2 linked regions of the Chitinophaga caseinilytica genome follow. The protein of the gene in region 1 interacts with the protein of each later gene in a pairwise test. Links are inferred from orthologs where the notes say so. Each region holds a gene or a part of one and is shown on either strand. Other genes may lie near its edges. The genes, in order: eno and WJU22_RS15440.

Region 1 (10,940 bases):
AGCGCAACGCCGGAATGGTCGAGGCCGATGCGGAGGTTCTGGTAGATGGTACGGTGCTGGAACAGGATGTAGTTCTGCGGCACGATACCCACCTGGCCGGCCTGTACGGGATGCTGGTCTGCCCCGATGCGGACGGTCCCCTGCGTGGGGGGCACCAGCCCGGAAAGTACCTTGAACAGCTGCGTCTTGCCCAGGCCGCTCCGCCCGATGAGCGCCACTACCTGGCCCTGTTCCACGCCTTCGCGGTGAACGTTGTGGATCTTGAAGTTAATGTCGCGGAGGATCACTTTTTCGCCATACTGCAAATGAATATTCTCCGCGCTCAGCAGTAAATGGCTTTTCGAATATGCGTTCATCAGCGTGTTTGCAGTTTGGTGTAAGGGAATAACCAGTGGCGGAAAAGCCCCAGTATGTAATCGAATGCCATCCCGATCAGGAAGATGATCACCAGCAGCCCGAACACCACATCCAGCTGAACGTATTTATTCGCTTTGATCAGCATCACGCCCAGCCCCCCTTCGCTCATACTCAAACCTTCTACAGACGTGATCATCAGCCAGGCGATGGCGAAGTTCTGCCGCATCACTTCAAATACCTGGTCCAGCCGCCCCACGATGATCACTTCCCAGAGCGTTTGCCAACTGTTCATCCGCAGCGTTGTGCACAACTCGTATTCCTGTTTGTTGATCCCATCGATGACAGACAGCAGCGAGGTCACGAAAAACGGTACGATCCCGAAAATCAGCAGGCTGATCTTCAACTGATGCCCGTTCTGCGTGAGGAGCGTGAACAGGAAGATGAGCCCCGTGAGCGTGAGGTACCGGCATTTGATGACGAACCTGGCCAGCGGCTGGAAAAACGGGACGATCGATAAATAACTGATCACCAGGGCGATGAGGATCGAAATCGTCATACCCTTGACCGTCAGCACCAGGCTGGCGAACAGGTTGTCGATGAAATCGGGCATGACGAAAATCCGGCCGATAGCGGAAACCACCTTATCCGGCGTGGGGATGAGCCCTCCGCCCGACAGTTGCCACGCTGCCAGCGCCACCACCGCTTCGGCTACGATGAGGATCACCATGGTCCGCGGGTTGATGCTGCGAAGTGGTTCGAATATGTTTTTAAGCTTGTTCAATACGAAATGTTTTGGAGGATGAAAATCCCCGGGCCGGCAAGCCCGCCCGGGGAAATGGTCCGTTAGTTACCCAGCACGATCTGCACGCGGCGGTTCTTCGCGCGGCCTTCGGCGGTAGCGTTGGTGGTTTCCGGTTTGGACGCACCGAAGCCTTTGGATTCCAGCCTGTTGGCCGCGAGCCCCTTGGCCTGGAGGTATGCCACTACGGAAGCGGCGCGCTCGTTAGACAGCTTCAGGTTGGCTTCGTCGTTGCCCACATTGTCGGTATGGCCATACACGCCCAGCTTCAGCCCCTCCGCCACTACGGCGCTTTTCAGGATATCGTCGAGCACGGCGTAAGATTCCGGGCGGATCACGGCGCTACCGGTCTCGAACTGCACTTGTACCGATTTGGACGACACTTCCTTCGTGATCGCGTCCGCATATTCTACTTTGATCGCCGCGCCGGTCAGCAGTTCGGGATGGTTGCTCACCACGCTGGCGAGGAACGATTTGTCGACCACCTTGTTGTACACCGGGTACGCAGGCACCAGCTCGGGGTACATTTTCACGAGGATGTCGCCGAATGTGCCGTACACGATCTTGTAACGGTCGAGCTTATCGTCTCCCAGGCCGAACATGTTGGCGGCGTCTGCGAGGTTATAGGCCATAGACCCGCCGAGGTGCAGCTTCGTGCCCTGCGCGTCGTTCTCTTCGGTGCCGTTATAATACTTCAGCCAGTAAGCACCGTCCTGCTCGTTGTACACCTTGGCGGATACGTCGGCAGCGAAAGCCTTGGCATCGTTGAAGGAGCGCACCTGATCGCCGGCCTGCGCCAGCGCCATGATGAGGTTCTCGATGTCTGTACGGTGGTCGTTCGCGAATTTCTTGATGGTGATGGTGATGTTCGGCATCTGTGCGGCATACTCACGGGTGGTGGCGATGTTGATCAAGCCACCTTTTTTCTGCGCGATGTTCACGTCACCCGGCGTCCAGGTGGCAACACCGTCTACGCCCACCGTCGTGTCTTTGGCTACTTTCTTGCCGTTCTCCACGAACTTGCGCGTTTCGCTGTACCCGGCGATGTATTTGTTGGCCGCGTCGAGGAAGTCGTTGGCAGCGATGAGGTTGATGGCGTTCCGGTCGAACGAAGTTTCGTCGGGGTTCACGCGGATGCCGTTGTCGCCCGCCCATTTCACGAGGATGTTCATGTCGCCGTCGCGGAGCACGCAGGCCACGGTTTTACCGATAGCCGCTTTGGGATTGAGTTTCCATTCGGCGGGGCCCATCAGTTTGTCTTCACCGTAGCTTTTACCCATGGAGTAAAAGGCGATGGGCTGATATTCGGGACCGAGGGGCTCGAGCTCCTTTGCCAGCGCGGCAAAGAACATCGGCATACCATCACCCATGAACGACGCGAAAACGCCGGGAGTGTTGGGGTCGGACTTGTAATCCTGCGCAAACTTCACCATATCGGCGATGGATTTGTTACAATCGTCTTGCCGGATGACGTCCACTTCCAGTTTCGCTTTATCGATCAGGGAATTTTTCGTCGTTTTGGGGCCGCCGTTGGCATACATGAGCGCAAACTGCGAGTTCCACGCCATGATCTTCCACTGGATGCGGGTACCGCCGTTGCCGGACACTTCGGTCGAAGGCAGCTCCAGCTTGGCCGCGTTGCCGCTGAGCGATGCTTCGGGTGCATCGGGGAGGTTCACTTTACCGATTTCGGTAGCGGCTTTCGCTTCCTGGGGGCGCTTGTCCCACCAGAATACTTTACCGGCGTACAGACCGCCGAGGAGAATAAGGATACCTAATACTTTACCACCAGGTTTTACTTTAATTGCCATTGTAGGGATGTTTTAAGTTGTTTGATGTTTGTACGGAAATATGAATGGTTACTTGCCAAGGGTTAACTCAGCAGATTATTGTAGTTGTCGTTGGGAACGGTGCCGGGCGTGCGCGGCGCGTTGGAAGGCTCCCAGCGCTGCACGTCGAGGCGGAATTCCTTGTCCGGGTCGAAAGACTCCAGCATTTGCAGGCCCTGCAGCTCGTAGGTAGCGTTGTCCAGGTCGATCGAGCGCATGAAATCTGTCGAGTAGTTGATCGCTTTTTTCATGCTGGACAGTTTGGTGGCGATGTCTTCCTTCAGATATTCCATCGACTGTTCCACCAGCAGTTTCTTTTCCGGGTCGCCGTTAAAGATCTTGAGGGCAGACGTGAGGGCTTTGTTGCCGGACGACACTGATTTGTAGAGGTCCTTTTTCAGCTCGAGCTCATTGCGCGCATCTTCGATCATATACCCCGAGTTCTTGTGAACTTTGGTGAGGTAATCGCCGATTTTGGCGAGGTTGTCGCGGATGGGCGTGAGTTGCTGGATATATTCCTTGATCCGTGCGATGTGCCGGGTGGCGTTGCCCAGTTCCGGCAGCATGTTATTGCTCTGCGCGGCTTTGGCGCGGCTCATCAGCTGGGCCATGTCTTTTTCCTTTTCGTCGATCTTGAGGTCGATGCGTTCTTTCTGCGCGTCTACATCTACCGATTGTTTGTAGAGTTTCTCGCGTTGCTCTTCCATGTCGCCGATATAATCTTCCGCGATGAGGAAGGGGTCCAGCTCGATGACGATCCCTACGAGTTTCTTCATGAGCCACTCATAGAAGTAGAAGAAGGCGAGCCGGAGTTTGCGGTGGGTGACGCAATACAGGAACACGCCGAGGCACACGAGGGCGATGCCGAAGTTGAGGGTGCTCCAGACTACGGCGAGCAGGATGGGCATGATGAAATACGCTGCTGCGATCAGGATGCCGATGCCGATGATGACACCGAACTTGCCGCCTGGCCGGTTCCAGTACGATTTCAGTTTGTCGTTTCCCTGTTGCGGGAAGTAGTTTGTTTCCATGTTTGGTTAGCTGGTTAAAGGGAGGTTTGGATTTTTTGGATGTCTGACTGGATTTTCGTGATCATGGCCTGGCAGGCGACGTCGTACCCCTGCCTGTTGGCGGAGATTTTCTGTTCCTGTTCGGCGACTTGTGCCTGGAGCGTCTTCATGCCGGTCTGTGCTTTGGTGATGTCTTCCGTGAGCCGTTGGATTTGGGCGGAGTGTTCGGCGATCTGTTTTTCGAGATCGGCGATTTCCTGCTTACGGCCTTCGACTTCGCGGGAGGCTTTGTCTTCGGCGGCTTTAAGGAATTCCGCGCGGTCTTTTTCCACGAGGGCCTGGTATTGCCCGGCGGTTTCGAGGAGTTTGTCGCGCGAGAGGCCCTGAATGCTCAGTGTGGCGAATACGGCGGCGATGCGCGCTTTTTCGTCGGGCACGTGAGCTTCCAGGGTTTCCATCATGCGCCAGAACTCGAAGTAATCGGGCCCGGGCAGGTTGGAGGATTCGAACAGCCGGGTGAAGTGCTGGTCGAATTTGTCCAGTTCCTCGGCGGAAATACCGGCTACAGCCTGTTTGGGGCTGGACAGGGGGAATTTTTGGGCAAGGGAGTCCCTAACGGGAGCGCCGCCCGGCTGCAAAGGTTCATTGGGTTCAAATTCCACGAAAAGACCCAATGCCTTCTTGAGAAAGTTCGACATTGACAGGTGATGGGTTTAAGAAAGTCGGCTGAATACCAATCTACACGAATGAGTGTAAATTTATATATTTAATTGAGAAGGTATGTCGCAGAAATTATATTCTACATCGGTTTGAATTGTAGACGTAAAGGTACACCAATTCTGTCATATGCAAAATTTTAGACCTGCTTAAAAATCTTTCTGGGTTTGATAAACAGCAATTTGGGAGGCTTCTTAACGAAAATCCGGAACCCCGGGGGCGGGTGGATTTGAAAATTTATAAGCCGTGGCGGGCGGGATTAGTGGTTAACTATTTTTTTTACGCTAATTTAGTCACCGCAAAAACGACGCATGTCAATCAACGTAACGGCGCTGCTGAAGCAGTATGGGGAGCAAAAAGCGGTGGACGGTATATCGTTCAGCCTGCAGAAGGGCGAGATCGTCGGGTTCCTCGGGCCCAACGGGGCCGGTAAATCCACCACCATGAAGATCATCACCGGTTACCTGCCGCCCACCGGCGGCTCGGCATCGGTATGCGGGTTCGACGTGGCCAGGGCGCCGCTGGAAGTCCGCCGTCGCGTGGGCTACCTCCCCGAAGCCAATCCCCTGTACCCGGACATGTACATCCGCGAGTTCCTGGAATTCGCGGCGGGCATGCACGGGCTGGGAAAGGGCGCTTCCGCGCGGATCGACGAAATGATCGGCCGCACGGGCCTCACGCCGGAGCGCCATAAGAAGATCGGCATGTTATCAAAAGGTTATAAACAGCGTGTAGGCCTGGCGCAGGCCCTGCTGCACGACCCGGAAGTCCTCATCCTGGACGAGCCCACTTCCGGCCTCGACCCCAACCAGCTGGCAGACATCCGCCAGCTCATCCGGGAACTGGGGGAGAACAAGACCGTCATGCTTTCCACCCACATCATGCAGGAAGTGGAAGCCCTGTGCAGCCGCGCCATCATCATTAATAAAGGTCATATCATCGCAGACGGGGCTATCAGCTCCCTCCGCCAGGGCGCCTCCGGATTCATCCAGGTGGCCTTCGCCGAGGAAACCGCCCCCGCAGATCTGGAAGCCCTCCCGGGCGTCCAAAAGGTAACCCCGGCCGAAGGGAACGCCTGGCGGCTATACACCGCAGACCCCGAAACCGTACGGAAAAACCTGCTGCAATTCGCTTTGATAAATAACCGGAACATCCTTTCTTTGCAGAGCAATTCGCTGTCGCTCGAAGACGTGTTCAGGGAACTGACAAACTAGTGGTAAAGAAAAGGTCACTTTTTCCAGCATTTAAACAATAAAAATTTTACCCATGAGTATCATTTCAGAGATCCATGCCAGACAGATTTTAGACAGCCGCGGTAACCCCACGGTGGAAGTAGACGTAACCACGGAAGACGGTCACCTCGGCCGCGCCGCCGTGCCCTCCGGCGCATCTACCGGGAAACACGAAGCCGTTGAACTGCGGGATGGCGACAAAGGAGCGTACATGGGCAAAGGTGTACTCAAAGCGGTAAAAAACGTCAATGAAGTGATCGCTGACGAACTGATCGGCTGGGATATCTCCGACCAGGCCGGCATCGACAAGCTCCTCATCGAGCTCGACGGTACCGAAAACAAAGCCAAACTGGGCGCCAACGCCACCCTGGCCGTTTCCATGGCCGTGGCAAAAGCCGCTGCAGAAGCTTACGGCCTCCCCCTCTTCCGCTACCTCGGCGGCGTAAACGGCACCACCCTGCCGCTGCCCCTCATGAATATCATCAACGGCGGCGTTCACGCCGATAACAAGATCGACTTCCAGGAGTTCATGATCATCCCCGTTGGCGCAGACACCTTCTCCGACGGCCTCCGTTGGGGCGTGGAAGTGTTCCACCACCTCAAATCCGTACTGAAAAAGAAAGGATACAGCACCAACGTTGGCGACGAAGGCGGTTTCGCCCCCGAAATCCAGTCGAACGAAGAAGCCATCGAAACCGTGCTCCAGGCCATCGAAGCCGCTGGCTACAAACCCGGCTCCCAGATCGCCATCGCCCTCGACGCCGCTTCCAGCGAAATGTACAACGAGGCAGACAACACCTACAAATTCTACAAATCCTCCCAGAAAATCATCTCCTCCGACGAAATGGTAGCCTTCTGGGCAGAATGGTGCAAAAAATACCCCATCGTTTCCATCGAAGACGGCATGGCCGAAGACGACTGGAACGGCTGGAAAAAACAAACCCAGGCTATCGGTGCCAACGTACAGCTGGTGGGCGACGATCTGTTCGTGACCAACGTTAAACGCCTGAAACAGGGTATCGACCAGGATATCGCCAACTCCATCCTGATCAAAGTGAACCAGATCGGTACCATCACCGAAACCATCAACGCCGTATCCATGGCGCAGAAAGCTGGTTACACCTCCATCATGAGCCACCGTTCCGGCGAAACCGAAGACACCACCATCGCCGACCTCGCCGTGGCCCTGAACTGCGGTCAGATCAAAACCGGTTCCGCTTCCCGCACAGACCGTATGGCCAAATACAACCAGCTCCTCCGCATCGAGGAACTGCTGGACAGCAGCGCCATTTATCCGAAAAATTCCATTAAATTTGGTAAGAAATAAATTTTCTTCCCACTGCGTTTAATTAGTGGTCAAATACAAATCATTCCGGGCACTGCACGTCAGTGCCCGGATTTTATAAAACAGTGTGATTATGGAAGAGACGAAGCAGAAATCAAAATTCAGGATCCCCGCATGGGCCCGCAACAAATACATCATCAGCTGTATCCTGTTCGGCGCCTGGCTCCTCTTCCTCGACCGTAATAACATCCTATACCAGTTCCAGCTCTACCGCGAAGTCAACCAGCTGGAAAATCAGAAAGACTTCTACCTCAAAGAGATCGAACAAGACCGTCAGAACCACCAGGACCTCTTTTCCAGCCCTTCTAAACTTGAAAAGTTCGCGCGTGAGCAATACCTGATGAAAAAAGACGATGAAGACGTATTCATTGTACCCACCCCTCCCAACGCCAAACGTTAACCGCCTGACTATCACACCCCTTCGTTTGTTAAAAACTTGCTAAATTCAAAAAAAAGCCATAGTTTAACAATACCGTCTAGCCATTCTCCGTTATAAATCTGTCGTCTGATTTTCGTGACCTGATGATTGTTTAATCCATTTAACAACTAGCAAACCATCAAACGCATGAGTAATTCTACCCTACCTTTTTCCGCCCGTCAAGGCGAATTAACCGATCCTTCTCAAAAAACCCTGCACATGCAAGAGCAAGAAATGAAGCGTGAGGAACAACAACTGCATCTGCAAACCATCCAGGCATTGGACAGTATTCAATACAGTCCCCGCCCCTCCACGATGGTAGCCATCTTCGATTACGCCCACGAAGCTGCCAAAGAGCGTTAGTTTTTAGTATTTTGCGGGCATGACGAAGAAAGAACGATTCCAATACGTAATCGATTATTTTGAACATCACGCGCCCGACGCTGAAACCGAACTGTTGTACGACAACCCGTATCAACTACTCGTTGCCGTTATCCTGTCTGCCCAATGTACAGACAAGCGGGTCAACATGACCACGCCCGCCATCTTCCAGCAGTACCCGGACATTCCGCATCTCGCCCAGGCTACGTTCGACGATCTTTTCCCCCTCATCCGGAGCATCAGCTATCCCAATAACAAGACGAAACACCTCATCGGCATGGCCAATATGGTGATGGACGATTTCAACGGCGAAATCCCGTCTACCGTGCCCGAGCTGGTGAAACTCCCCGGAGTAGGCCGCAAAACCGCCAACGTGATCACCAGCGTCATCTACCAGCAGCCGAACATGGCGGTAGACACCCACGTTTTCCGCGTGTCTGCCCGCCTGGGCCTCACCACCAACGCCAAAACCCCGCTCCAGACCGAACAACAGCTCCTCAAATACATCCCGGAAGATAAAGTGCACATCGCCCACCACTGGCTCATCCTCCACGGCCGGTACATCTGCATCGCCCGAAACCCCAAATGCGGGGAGTGCGGGTTGCGGAAAGTGTGCAAATATTATCAACAACTGATGAAATCCTAAAAAATAGGAATACCAGGAGTTCTGTTTTTCACTATATTGGAGAAATTAAAAAAATTTAAAAATTCCACACGGTGAAATCCAGCAAGTCCCTCCAACTATCATTCATGATGTTCCTCCAGTACTTTATCTGGGGAGCATGGTACGTATCCATGAACAGTTACATGGCTACCCACCTTCAGTCTACCGGCCAGCAGATCAGTTACGCCTATATGGCGCTGGCCATCGCCACCATGATCTCTCCCGTGTTCGTGGGGATGGTGGCCGACAAGTATTTTTCCGCACAAAAGATCATGGGCGTGCTGCACCTCGTAGGTGCCGGCACGTTGCTCCTGGCCACTACCACCACGAATAACACCGTTTTCATCGGCATCGTGCTGTTTTACTCCTTATTATATATGCCGACCATTGCACTGAGCAACTCGGTGGCGTTCACGCAGATGCAGGACCCTACGAAGCAGTTCCCCTTCATCCGTATGTTCGGCACCGTAGGCTGGATCCTTTCCGGAATCCTTATCAGCAACCTGGAAGTGGAGAAAACGCATTTCATTTTCATCATCGCCGCCGCCGCATCCACGCTGCTGGGGCTGTATAGCTTCACGCTACCCAATACGCCGCCGCCTGCGAAAGATACCGCCATGACGGCATCGCAGGCATTGGGGGCCGATGCGCTCGTACTGTTCAAAGACCGGTCGTACGCCGTGTTCTTCATCGCCGCGGTGCTCATCTGCATCCCGCTGAGCTTCTATTACGGCTTCGCCAATCTCTTCCTCAATGAAGCCGGCATGGAAAATGCGGCCGGGAAAATGATTTACGGACAGATTTCCGAAGGGCTTTTCATCCTCGCCATTCCCTTTCTCCTGAACCGTATCGGCGTGAAGAAAATGCTGATCCTGGGGATGGGCGCATGGATCATCCGGTATATTTTCTTCGCCTATGGCGACAGCGGCGCCAACCTCTGGATGCTGTACACCGGCATCATCCTGCACGGCATTTGTTACGATTTCTTCTTCGTGACCGGGTATCTTTATACCGAAAAGAAAGCAGGGGAGAAAATCAAGTCCGCCGCACAGGGGCTCTTCACTTTCGCCACTTACGGCCTCGGCATGGTGATCGGGACGCTCTTTTCGGGCATGGTGGCCGACTATTATGCCGTCAACGGCGTGCGCAACTGGTCCAGCATCTGGATGGTGCCCGTATACATCGCCGCAGTGGTACTGCTGTACTTCATATTGGCGTTCCGCGACAGAAAAACAAACTGATATAAACGTATAAATCCAAGAAAACTATGGCGAAAATTGCAATGCTGGGGTCCGGGTTCATCGGACGGTTCTATGCAGATTCTTTACAGGGACAACGGAGCCGCGACAAGATCGTGAGCATCTATTCCCGCAGGGAAGAAAGCGCGAAGAAGTTCGCGGAAGACTATAATTGCGATCACTGGACTACCAACATGGAAGAAGCGATCAACCACCCGGATGTGGACATGGTCTGCATCTCGCTTCCCAACAACCTCCACGAAGCCGCTGTACTGGCCTGCTGCAAGGCCAAAAAGGCCGTGATGTGTACCAAGCCCCTGGGCCGCAATGCCGAAGAAGCACAACGCATGATGGAAGCCGTGGAAAAAGCCGGCATCTTCAACGGTTACCTGGAAGACCTCGTGTATACGCCCAAATTCCTCAAAGCGCTCCAGTCCGTTAAAGCCGGCGCGCTCGGTAAAATCCTCTGGGCCAAATCCCGCGAGACGCACCCTGGCCCCCACTCCGATTGGTTCTGGGATAAGGAACAGGCCGGCGGCGGATGTATGCTCGACCTCGGTTGCCATTGCGTGGAAATCGCGCGGAGCTTCATCGGCAAAGACATCAAGCCCGTGGAAGTAATGTGCTGGGCAGACACCCAGGTGAAACCCATCGACGCCGAAGACCATGCCATCGGCCTCGTGAAATACGAAAACGGCGCCATCGGTCAGTTCGAAGTGAGCTGGACCTTCCGCGGCGGCCTCGATCTCCGCGACGAGGTAATGGGCTCCGAGGGCACCATCTGGCTCAACAGCTTCCTCCGCACCGGGTTCGACATGTTCACCACCGGTAAAGGCGCCGATTACGTAGCCGAAAAAGCCGAAAGCAACTCCGGTTGGCTCTTCCCCGTGGGCGACGAGCTGAACGAACTGGGCTACAACCACATGTTTGCCGATATGTTCAACGCCGTG
Region 2 (11,083 bases), 2.0 Mb from region 1 along the record:
TCGCAACAAAGTACATGGAATAAAATATGCAGAACATGGAGAACAGATGAACCGGCACCAGCAATCCAGGTACCAGGAATTCGGGCCCGCTGATGGGTAGATCCACGAAATACGCCCCTGTCATAAAAACGCTAATAGCCAATATATACACCGAAGGGATCAACAGAAACAATTTGAAGCGGCTTAGATTCATTTTCTCCCTGGCCGGTAGCTTTCCCTGGAGATTCACCCCAAGCGTATAAAACCAGCTAAAATAAAGACCGGTTAATACCAAAGATATGATGGGGAGAAAAAATAAAATCAGCATCGGGTCGTTGCCGGAAACCGCCGCGCTGAAGGTCACTATTTGAAATAAGACGGGAACACCGATAAAAAGTGCAAATAATTGCCAATGCTTGAGGTACAGAATTTTTTTCATTCTTTAATTGTTATCCAGGTATAGAAATGTACGGACTGGTATCCGGCAAGGGGTAAATATACAGCAGGATATTCTAATAATTCGCCCACTCAGTTTATACTTGGGCGCATTCCGGAATCGCATTTAGTCATCTATTTGTCATTAAACATACATCCAGCCACCAACCTGCACTCCAGCTATATTACTGCGCATCTGGCAGGCATGCATCCTTTAGAAATTTTCTAAATCTCGCCAAACTGTTTGCATTTTTCAGCAGAATTAATAACCTTTGTCTTATCAACGTCATAAGTTAATAGTGCATTACTCCAGCTCACATATTATCCGTATTGCTTCCCACTCCACCGGAGCAGCGGGCACTATTATCACAACCACAACCATTACAACCCCATCCCGGGGTTAATTTTCACATATCGTCCACCGACCGGGCTTCTCCGGTTCCCAGCAAGCGGGGTGTTTCCCCTTCCGTTTCCTCATTCATCTTGATTCAACATGCAGGTCCTAAAATTCGGCGGCACCTCCGTAGGCAGCGCCCAAGCTATCAGCCAGGTATGCGATATACTAGCCCGTTATAAACGTAAAAGCGTCATGGCCGTAGTCGTATCCGCCATGAGCGGCACCACCGACAAACTCATCCGCTGCGGACATCTCGCCGCGGTCGGCAACGAACAATACCGCGACGTGCTCCGCGAAATCGAACAGCTCCACCTCGACACCGTCCGCAACCTCTTCCCCATCACCGCGCAAAGCGGCCACCTCAGCCAGGTAAAGAAACAGCTCAATCAGCTGGAAGCCTTGCTGGACGGAATTTTCCAGGTCGGGGAAATGTCGGACCGGTGCCGGGACAAAGTCATGAGCTACGGCGAGCTCCTCTCCTCCTGGATGCTGGCCGAAAAACTGCGGCTCGAAGGCCTGAACGCAGCCTGGAAAGACAGCCGCGATCTCATCCTCACCGACAATCATTTCGGCAGCGCGCTCGTCAATTTCGACGCCACCGATCATAATATCACTACTTTCTTCCACCAGCAGCAGGCAGAAATCGTCATCTTCCCCGGTTTCATCGCCTCTAACGCCGATAAAGACACCACCACGCTCGGGCGCGGCGGCTCCGACTACACCGCCGCCATCATCGCAGCGGCCATGGACGCCAGCGTGCTCGAAATCTGGACAGACGTCAGCGGTATGATGACCGCCGACCCGCGCATCGTTCCGCAGGCCATCGCCATCCCACGGATATCTTATGAAGAAGCGATGGAACTGTCGCACTTCGGCGCCAAAGTCATCTATCCGCCCACCATCCAGCCGGTGATGAACCGCAGGATCCCCATCCTCATCAAGAATACTTTCGAGCCCGGGGCCGGCGGCACCCTCATCCAGGACAACGGCGAAAAACCTTACCCGGTAACCGGCATTTCCGGCATCAAGGGCATCGCGCTGCTCACGCTCGAAGGCAGCGGCATGGTGGGCATTCCCGGATTTTCGCGCCGCCTGTTCGACGCGCTGCTCCAGGAACGCGTGAACGTCATCCTCATCACCCAAAGCTCCAGCGAACACTCCATCACCGTGGGCATCAATGAAAGCGACATGCTCAAGGCAAAAGCGGCCGTAGACGGCGAGTTCGCGCAGGAAATCCATGACAAGCGCATCAATCCGCTGACGGTGGAGAAAGACCTTTGCATCGTGGCCGTTGTGGGCGACAATATGAAGAACCACCACGGTATGAGCGGCCGGCTCTTCGGCGCCCTGGGGCGCAATGCCATCAACGTGCGGGCCATCGCGCAGGGATCGACCGAAAAAAATATCTCCGCCGTGATCGGGAAAAACGACCTCCGCAAAGCACTCAACGTTATCCATGAAGTGTTCTTCGAATCGGACACCCGCCAACTGAACATCTTCGTAGCCGGCACCGGCAACGTTGGCGGAAAGCTGCTCGAGCAGCTCCAGCAGCAGGAATCCTACCTCCGCAGCGAGCTCGGTGTGCAGGTGCGCATCATCGCCCTGGCCAACAGCCGCAACATGCATTTCTCCGAAAGCGGCATTCCGCTGGGGAACTGGAAAGACGAACTGAAAAACGGCGAGCCCATGGACCTCGCCGCCTTCGCCGCCCGCATCCCGCAGATGAACCTCCGCAACAGCGTGTTCGTCGACAATACCGCCAGCGAAGCCGTTGCAGGGCTTTACGCTAACTTCCTGCAGCACGGCATTTCGGTGGTAACCTGTAACAAGATCGCGTGCTCGTCGGAATATGCTTCGTATAAACAATTGAAAGACCTGGCCCGCAAGTACAACGCTTCCTTCCTCTTCGAAACCAACGTGGGCGCGGGGCTCCCGGTCATCAATACCCTCAACGACCTCGTGCGCAGCGGCGACAAAGTGCAAACCATCGAAGCCGTGCTGAGTGGCAGCCTGAACTTCGTGTTCAACAATTTCGTGAACGGCGCCAGCTTCCGGCAAGTGGTGAAAGCCGCGCAGGACGAAGGTTACACCGAGCCCGATCCCCGTATCGACCTCAGCGGGAAAGACGTGATGCGCAAAATCCTCATCCTGGCCCGCGAAAGCGGCGCGGTATTGGAAATGGACGATATCGACAACCATTCCTTCCTGCCGGATGCCTGCCTCAACGCAGCCGATGTTCCGGCCTTCTTCGAGCAGCTCGATACCTGCGCGCCGCACTTCGGACAACTGCTGAAAAACGCGGCAGACAAGGGCGAGCGGCTGAAGTTCGTGGCGCGCTACCATATGGGGAAGGCTTCCGTGGGATTGCAGTCCGTAGGCCCGCAGCACCCGTTTTATCAGCTGGAAGGAAAAGACAACATCGTGCTGTTCACCACCCAGCGTTATGCCGCGCAACCGCTGATCGTGAAAGGCGCGGGCGCCGGGGCCGATGTAACGGCTTCGGGCATATTTGCAGACATTATCAGAACCGTTCGTTAAATGAAAGATATGAACCAGGAAAACAAGCCATCCGTTACGGTATTTGCCCCGGCCACCGTAGCCAACGTCGCCTGCGGGTTCGACGTGATCGGGCTGGCGCTGGAAAGCACCGGCGATGAAATGGACATCCGCCTGTCTGACACGCCCGGCGTGCGCATCACTTCCATCGAAGGCGCGAAGCTCCCCTGGAAGCGTCGTTGAACGTAGCGGGCGTGGCTTTGCAGGCGCTGCTGCAGGAATACGGCAAACCGGAAGTGGGCATGGAGATCGCCATCCGCAAAAACATCCATCCCGGCAGCGGTATCGGTTCCAGCGCAGCAAGCGCGGCCGGTGCCGTGGCGGGCGCGAATATGCTGCTCAACGATCATTTTTCCTCCGACGCGCTGATCCGTTTTGCGATGGAAGGCGAGCGCCTCGCCTGCGGCACGCCGCATGCCGACAACGTGGCCCCGGCCATCCTGGGCGGTTTCACGCTCGTGCGGAGCTATCAGCCGCTGGACGTGATCGCCCTGCACACGCCGGCCGACCTCTGGGTGACGGTGATCCATCCCCAGATCGAGGTGCGGACGGCCGATGCGCGGGAGATCCTCAAACAGCAGGTGATGCTCAAAGACGCCATCCGCCAGTGGGGCAACGTAGGCGCGCTCGTAGCCGGGCTGTACCGCGAAGATTATGACCTCATCGCCCGCGCCCTGGAAGACGTCATCGTTGAGCCGATCCGCTCCATACTCATCCCCGCGTTCCACGACCTGAAGCTGCGCTGCCGCGAAGCGGGGGCCCTGGGCGGAGGGATTTCCGGCAGCGGCCCGTCCGTTTTCATGCTTTCCAAAGGGGAAGCCAACGCCCGCACCGTGGCCGCCATGATGGAATCCATCTACGCACCGCTCGGCGTCGACTATCACATTCACGTTTCCCGCATCAGTTCCACCGGCGTAAAAGCCATCAAAGCCCATCAACATGCAGTACTATAGCCTCCAGAACCACCAGCACCGCGTTTCCTTCCGCGAAGCCGTCATCCGCGGCCTGGCGCCCGACAAAGGGCTTTATTTCCCCGTTGAAATACCGCGGCTGGAGAAGGATTTCATCGAAAGGCTCGAAGAATACGATCCCCAATACATCGCCCGCAAGGTGATCCAGCCTTTCGTGGGCGCCGACATTCCCGTACAGGCGCTCACCCAGATCATCCGCGAAACGCTCACTTTCCCTTTCCCGCTCCGGGAAGTGGAAGACAACGTATATGCACTCGAGTTATTCCACGGGCCTACGCTGGCGTTCAAAGACGTGGGCGCCCGGTTCATGGCCGGATGCCTGGGGTATTTCCGGAAAGATGAAGAGAAGCCCGTCACCGTACTGGTAGCCACTTCCGGCGATACCGGCGGCGCCGTGGCCAGCGGGTTCTACGATGTGCCAGGTGTGGAAGTAGTGATCCTCTACCCTTCCGGCAAAGTCAGCGACCTCCAGGAAAAACAGCTCACCACCCTCGGCCGCAACATCCGCGCGCTGGAGATCAAAGGCACGTTCGACGATTGCCAGCGACTGGTGAAAATGGCTTTCCTCGACGAGGAACTGCAGGCCCGGAGGCCCCTCACGTCCGCTAACTCCATCAACGTAGCCAGGTGGCTGCCACAGATGTTTTATTACTTCATGGCGTACCGGAAAGTGAAACAGTGGAAGAAAGAACCCCTGATCTCCGTTCCCAGCGGTAATTTCGGCAACATCTGCGCCGGCATGATGGCCGCTGCGATGGGGCTTCCCATCCCCCATTTCATCGCCTCCACCAACGTGAACGACACCGTGCCGCGATTCATGGAGAACGGCAGATACGAGCCGCAACCCGCCACCGCCACACTATCTAACGCCATGGACGTGGCAGACCCCAGCAACTTCGTGCGCATCCTGCAGCTTTTCGCGCAGAACGACCGGGCGCTGAAAGCCCGTCTTTCCGCTTTCCGCTTCACCGACGAGCAGACCGTTGCCGCGATGGAAGACGTCTACGCCCGCCGCCGCTACCTCATGGACCCGCACGGCGCCGTAGGGTACCTGGGCCTGAAAAAATACATGGAAACGCACCCCGGCCACCTGGGTATTTTCCTGGAAACCGCGCACCCAGTGAAGTTCGCCAACACGATGCCCCCGGGCCTCGCAGACGCTATCCAGGCGCCGGAGCGGATTATGGTGCTCGATGGCATGCAGAAAGAAGCCGTACTGATGGATGCAGACTATAACAAAATGCGCGACTGGCTCCTGCAAACCGCGAAAGCCGCCGTTACGGAGGATGCGAAATAACAGGGATTTCTGTATGTTTGGGCGATGAACACCCGCCATTTACTTTGGGCGCTGCCGGCGCTGTTGTGCGCATGCGGCCAGCAGGCCGATCCCGGAAAACAGCAGCCGGCGCCCGCCGCAGATTCCCTCGCCGTCGCCATTCACAACATGCGGACCGACCTGGCCGTACAACCGAACGATCTGAACCTGCGCGTCTGGCTCGCCAACGCCCTCATCGAACATAACGAATTCGCCGCGGCAGACAGCCAGGCGGCCATCATCGCCCAGGCGCCCGGCAAACTGCCGCAGGCGCTGTATATCCGCGGATTGATCGCATTGCGGCAGCAAGACACCGTCAAATCCATCGAACTGCTGACTTCCGCCATCCACATCCGGCAGGATTCCAGCGAATATGAAGTGGTGATGCTCACGGCGGATATGATCGCCGCGCTCGGCAGCTATGAAAACGCCACGAACTATTACCGCCTTGCCGCCAGGATCGACTCCTCCTCTGCCGAAGCCCCGTTCCTCACCGGCGAGTGCCTGGAAAAAGCGGGAAAGATCCCCGAAGCCTGGGACGAGTTCAGCGAAGCCATCCGCCGCAACCCCGCCTACGCACCGGCCTACATCGCCATCGGCAACCTGCTGGCCGCGCAGGGCAACGCCAAAGACGCGCTCGTGTCTTACAACATGGCCGCAAAAGCCGATCCCACCAACGCAGACGCCTTCTACCGCCGCGGGAAAACCTTGCTGCAACTGGGGAACAAGGCCGCGGGGCTCGACGATCTCACCAAAGCCCTTTCCTTCCGGAAAAATTTCCCCGAAGCGCAACACCTGCTCGATTCGGCTAAAAATCTGTAGTATTGTACCTGCTTGAAAACTCGTAACGCCTTGGAAAAGAAAATACCGCTCATCGCCCCCAGCCTCCTCGCCGCTAATTTTCTCGAAATCGGGAAAGATGTGGAAATGATCAACGACAGCCACGCCGACTGGCTGCATCTCGACGTCATGGACGGCCGCTTCGTGCCCAACATCAGCTTTGGGCTGCCGGTGATTTCCGCCGTTACAAAAATCTCGAAAAAGTGAATGACGTGCACCTCATGATCGAGGAGCCGGAAAAATACGCGGAAGCTTTCGCAAAGGCCGGCGCAGATTACCTGACCGTCCACATCGAAGCCTGCCGCCACCTCCACCGCAACATCCAGCAGATCAAAGGGTTGGGCATGAAAGCCGGTGTAGCCCTTAACCCCCACACTTCCGTGGGCCAGCTGGAAAACATCATCACCGACCTCGACCTGGTGCTCATCATGAGCGTGAACCCCGGTTTCGGCGGCCAGCATTTCATCGAACAAACCTACATCAAGCTCCGCCAGGTGCGCGACCTCATCCGCAGAACGGGCTCCACCGCCCTCATCGAGGTAGACGGCGGCATCACCACGCAAAACGCGGCGCTCGTGGTCGAAGCGGGAGCAGACGTACTAGTAGCCGGCAACACGGTTTTCTCTTCAGCAAACCCTGCCGCCACCATCCGCGAGCTGAAACGCCCCGTTACGGTAACAATGCCATGATAATATCGTTGGTCAAAGGCTTGGTAAGGTAGCCAGACACGAAGTCGAACTGGTCTACCCGCTGCCGGTCGCGCTCGTCGATAGAGGAAGTGAGCACATAAATCCGAATGTCTTTGGCGATCTGATGCCGGATCCCGGCATATACTTCGAGGAATTCCCACCCGTCCATAACAGGCATATTGAGGTCCAGCAGGATCAGGTCCGGCAGGGAAGCCTGGTCTGCGGTATTGACGCGGATATGGTCCAGCACATCCTGTGCGTCAGAGAATTTAGTGACTGCATCAGCGATCCTCAGTCTTTCCAGCATGATTTCAGTGATCTGCTGGTGAATGGGGTCATCGTCTACTATAAAGATCGAATGTAGCGGCTTCATAGAATTGCTATTCGGGCCTGAAGGTAATGATAAATTTCGTTCCTGCACCCAGGTTACTTTCGGCATGTATACTCCCACCCATCGCTTCTATCTGCGTTTTCGTGATAAACAGGCCTATGCCCTTGGCGTCTTTATTTTTATGGAATGTCTTACGGAATCCGAACAATTTGGCGCCATACCGCTCCATATCGATCCCCATGCCGTTGTCTTCCGCCGTCAGCATAATGCCCCCATCCACTGCCCTACTCTTCAGATGCAGGCTGGGCTTGCGTTCCGGCGACCGGTACTTGATGGCGTTGGTGAGGAGGTTTTGCAGGATACTGTCCAGGTAGATGCGCGGATAATCGATATGGGGCGCTTCGGTGAAATCCGCCGTGAGCCGCATGCCGCTCGTTTCCATGTCTACCAGCAGGATATCCTTCACTTTCTGCAACCGGTCCGAAAAAGCCAGCGTTTCCCTTTCCACGTTCAGATCTTTCCGGATCTGCACGATCTCGATCAGGTCGTTGAGCGTTTCGTCGATATTTCGGATCACTTCGGCAAACATCCCCCGGTACATTTCCCGCTCCTGCTCATTCCCCGTTTCGTTCATGATCTGCATGAGCGCCTTCAGGTTGGCGATCGGCGCGCGGAGGTTGTGGGAAGTGATATGCGCGAAGTCTTCCAGCTGCTTGTTCTGGTTGACGAGGAATTTATTGAGGGAAGACAGCTGCTCGTTCGCTTTCCGCAATTCCCGCTGCATCTTTTTGCTGTCGGTAATATTGCGGGTAAAGATGGAAATGCTGCCGTCCTGCATGGGCGCCAGCAGGAATTCGTACCATTTATCGAGCTGCGGGAGGTAGTTCGAGAACGAAACGGGCGCCTGCGCCTCGATGCATTGCCGTACGCGGGCATGGAACGTAGACCCCACCAGCGAAGGGAACACTTCAAAAATATTGCGCCCTATCACCTTGCCATGGTCCACGATCTCCTGGGCCTTCCGGTTGATGAAGTTGACCTTCCCTTCCTTGTCCATCACGGCGTACCCCATATCGATGGTGTCGAAGAACAACCGCATGAGCTCGGCGTTCCGGGTGAGCTGGTTCCGGATGCGGAACTGCTCCGTCACGTCCTGGATCACCCCGTAAATCCGCACGATCCGCCCGTTGCGGTATTCCGGCTTCCCGATCACGCGGGCCTGCAGCGTGTTGTTGCGCGCCGTGATGATGGTCACCTGCAGATCGTACGCCTTCCCGCGGCTCATGCACGCGGCGATGGCCTGGTCCATCCGCGCGCGGGACTCGGGCTCGTAGAACGACAGGGCCTTTTCCACGTTGATGGTGGCATAGGGCGGCAGTTCGTGGATTTTATAGGTTTGTCCGCTCCACCGCAGGTGCCTGGAGGCCATGTCCATCTCCCAGCCACCGATCTTCCCGATCTCGCCCGTTTGCAGGAGCGATTCCTGGACTTTGGTGCTTTCCAGCTCCTGGCGCTTCTTTTCGGTGATGTCGTTCACCAGCGCCACCACGATCTGGTCTTTGTCTACGGGGTCTTCTACCGGGAACATGGTGAGGTCGAGGAAAATTTCCCGGTCGATCTTCCCGGCGCCGGTATGCACCTGGAACTCGAGTTTCTTCTCCAGCCGCACCACTTTCCCCCGTTGCAATACTTCCATGAAAAGCTGGTCGAGCTCGAAGAGCCGCGCGAAAGGGTCTTGCACGAGATTGCTGTCTGGCTGCTCTTCCAGGCCGGTGCTGGCGAAAAATTTGCGCTGCGTCTGGTTGACGCGACGGATAAACCCGAAGTTGTCGAATTGAATATACCCGACCGGCAGGTTCTCGACGATGGTGTGCAGGAGCCGTTCGCTCTTTTCGAGGCTGAGCACGGCCAGTTTCTTTTCGGTGATCTCGCTGAGGATGATGAAGAGGCACTCGATGTCGCCCTGGAGGTCGAGCACGGGAAAACCGGTCACTTCATAATACATCGGCTGGATGCGGGTCACGTTTTCATCGTGAAGCTCCTGGTATTTGAGCATCATTTCCCGTTTGACGGGCGCTTTATGTTGTTTTACTTCGTCGAGCAAGGCCGAAAGGCCGTTGCGGCGGTTGAAGGGATCGTCGAAAACGTTATAGGGCGCGGAGTTGGCGGCATGATTGGCGCCGAGGATGATGCGCTGGGCGCCGTTCATGTTGCGATGCCAACCTTCGGGCGTGAATTCCTGGAGGCCGACGGGGAGGTTTTCGAGGACGGACCGGAAGAAGCGTTCGTTTTCACGGGCTTCGGTTTCGGCCTGTATGTTGCGGATCACCATCATGACCTGGAATACCTCTTTGCGGTCGTTCAGCAGGGGGCTGCAGGAAACCTGGTAGCGGAGGGGCGGTTGGCCGTACTGCAGTTCGAAGGCCACGCGATGGCCGCCGAGGGCGCTGGCCCAGTGGTGCATGGAATGTTCGGCGATGCCGGGATGGAGGTCTGCCAGCCGGCGAAGACTATCTCCTGGCTGAAGGGCAAAGCCGAGGTGGCGGCGGCTTTCTTCGGAGAAAGCGCTGTTCACCGTTACCAGGCGCAATTGCGTGTCGAACACGGCTACGGGGTCTGGAAGGGCTTCGATCACCTGTGTCAGCAAAGGATCGATCATCGGGATGGACTGTTAGGCATAGGCTAGTTGATGCGCGAATGTAGTCAATATATTACACAAAATTAACTTATCAGTATGGGAATTAAGGGGAATGGAACGGATGTTGAAAATTTCACGGGGGCTGAAATGATTTGTTAAGTCATGATGATATATCTTTGACGCAGGAAACAAATAATCATTTTTTTACGTTAATTTATAGCAGATTAATACTCAAATGAAAGTTTTAATTATCATGGGCTCGGAAAGCGATAAGCCCGTAATGCAGGAATCTCAGAACCACTTACAGTTCTTTGGCATCGAAAACGAAATGGTTGTGGCTTCTGCCCACCGTAATCCCGACAAGGTTCGCGAGATCGTTGTGAACGCGCAATCCCAGGGTTACGGCGTGATTATTGCAGCAGCAGGTATGGCGGCGGCATTGCCCGGCGTAGTATCTGCCTATACTTCCCTCCCTGTACTGGGTGTTCCCCTGGACGGTGGTTTACCGGGCGGTATCGATGCGCTGTACTCCATTGTACAGATGCCCGCAGGCCTGCCCGTAGGCACCCTGGCCGTAGGTAAAGCCGGTGCGCGCAACGCGGCGGTACTCGCAGCACGCATCCTCGCTCTTGGCAACAAGCAAATCGCTGAACGCGTAGAAGCGTTCAAACAGAACGGATACCGGATCTGATCCAGTCTCTGAATAAAGAACGGCGGGCGCATCCCGTCCGCCGTTCTACCTCAAACGCACTGTTCAGATTCCGAAACTATGGACAAGATTAAATCGAACCGCACTTGACAGAATCCATCATTAACCTGGACAGCGTAAACCCGATCGAGTTTTTCGGGGTTAACAACGGAAAACTGGACTTACTAAAGAAAAAGTTCCCTCTACTGAAGATCCTCAGCCGCGGCACGCAGCTGAAATTGTC

What was found.
Region 2: the proteins of eno (region 1) and WJU22_RS15440 interact in binary tests that used the Escherichia coli proteins (3 or more experiments, as listed by UniProt). The link is inferred for Chitinophaga caseinilytica from one-to-one orthologs.

What each region holds. Positions count from the first base shown.
Region 1 is NZ_CP150096.1:1,736,061-1,747,000, reverse strand. What follows is about bases 5,310-8,124. They hold eno (phosphopyruvate hydratase), read left to right. Parts: upstream 5,310-5,978; coding sequence 5,979-7,271; downstream 7,272-8,124. Other genes in these bases: nth (endonuclease III), read left to right, coding at 8,090-8,124; WJU22_RS07455 (hypothetical protein), read left to right, coding at 7,927-8,070; WJU22_RS07460 (FtsB family cell division protein), read left to right, coding at 7,363-7,689; gldA (gliding motility-associated ABC transporter ATP-binding subunit GldA), read left to right, coding at 5,310-5,926. Also shown: WJU22_RS07495 (ABC transporter ATP-binding protein), read right to left, coding at 1-356; WJU22_RS07490 (ABC transporter permease), read right to left, coding at 356-1,138; WJU22_RS07485 (OmpA family protein), read right to left, coding at 1,201-2,967; WJU22_RS07480 (hypothetical protein), read right to left, coding at 3,030-4,016; WJU22_RS07475 (hypothetical protein), read right to left, coding at 4,031-4,693; more of gldA, read left to right, coding at 5,024-5,309; more of nth, read left to right, coding at 8,125-8,734; WJU22_RS07445 (nucleoside permease), read left to right, coding at 8,806-9,993; WJU22_RS07440 (Gfo/Idh/MocA family oxidoreductase), read left to right, coding at 10,020-10,940. UniProt on the Escherichia coli protein: Catalyzes the reversible conversion of 2-phosphoglycerate (2-PG) into phosphoenolpyruvate (PEP). It is essential for the degradation of carbohydrates via glycolysis.
Region 2 is NZ_CP150096.1:3,775,303-3,786,385, reverse strand. The notes cover bases 5,482-8,439. They hold WJU22_RS15440 (ribulose-phosphate 3-epimerase), read left to right. Parts: upstream 5,482-6,696; coding sequence 6,697-7,182; downstream 7,183-8,439. Other genes in these bases: WJU22_RS15430 (PAS domain-containing protein), read right to left, coding at 7,563-8,439; WJU22_RS15435 (response regulator), read right to left, coding at 7,163-7,555; WJU22_RS15445 (hypothetical protein), read left to right, coding at 6,506-6,700; WJU22_RS15450 (tetratricopeptide repeat protein), read left to right, coding at 5,660-6,475; thrC (threonine synthase), read left to right, coding at 5,482-5,635. Also shown: WJU22_RS15475 (hypothetical protein), read right to left, coding at 1-418; thrA (bifunctional aspartate kinase/homoserine dehydrogenase I), read left to right, coding at 908-3,349; WJU22_RS15465 (hypothetical protein), read left to right, coding at 3,350-3,550; WJU22_RS15460 (homoserine kinase), read left to right, coding at 3,547-4,320; more of thrC, read left to right, coding at 4,307-5,481; more of WJU22_RS15430, read right to left, coding at 8,440-10,172; purE (5-(carboxyamino)imidazole ribonucleotide mutase), read left to right, coding at 10,387-10,842; WJU22_RS15420 (PhoH family protein), read left to right, coding at 10,947-11,083. UniProt on the Escherichia coli protein: Catalyzes the reversible epimerization of D-ribulose 5-phosphate to D-xylulose 5-phosphate.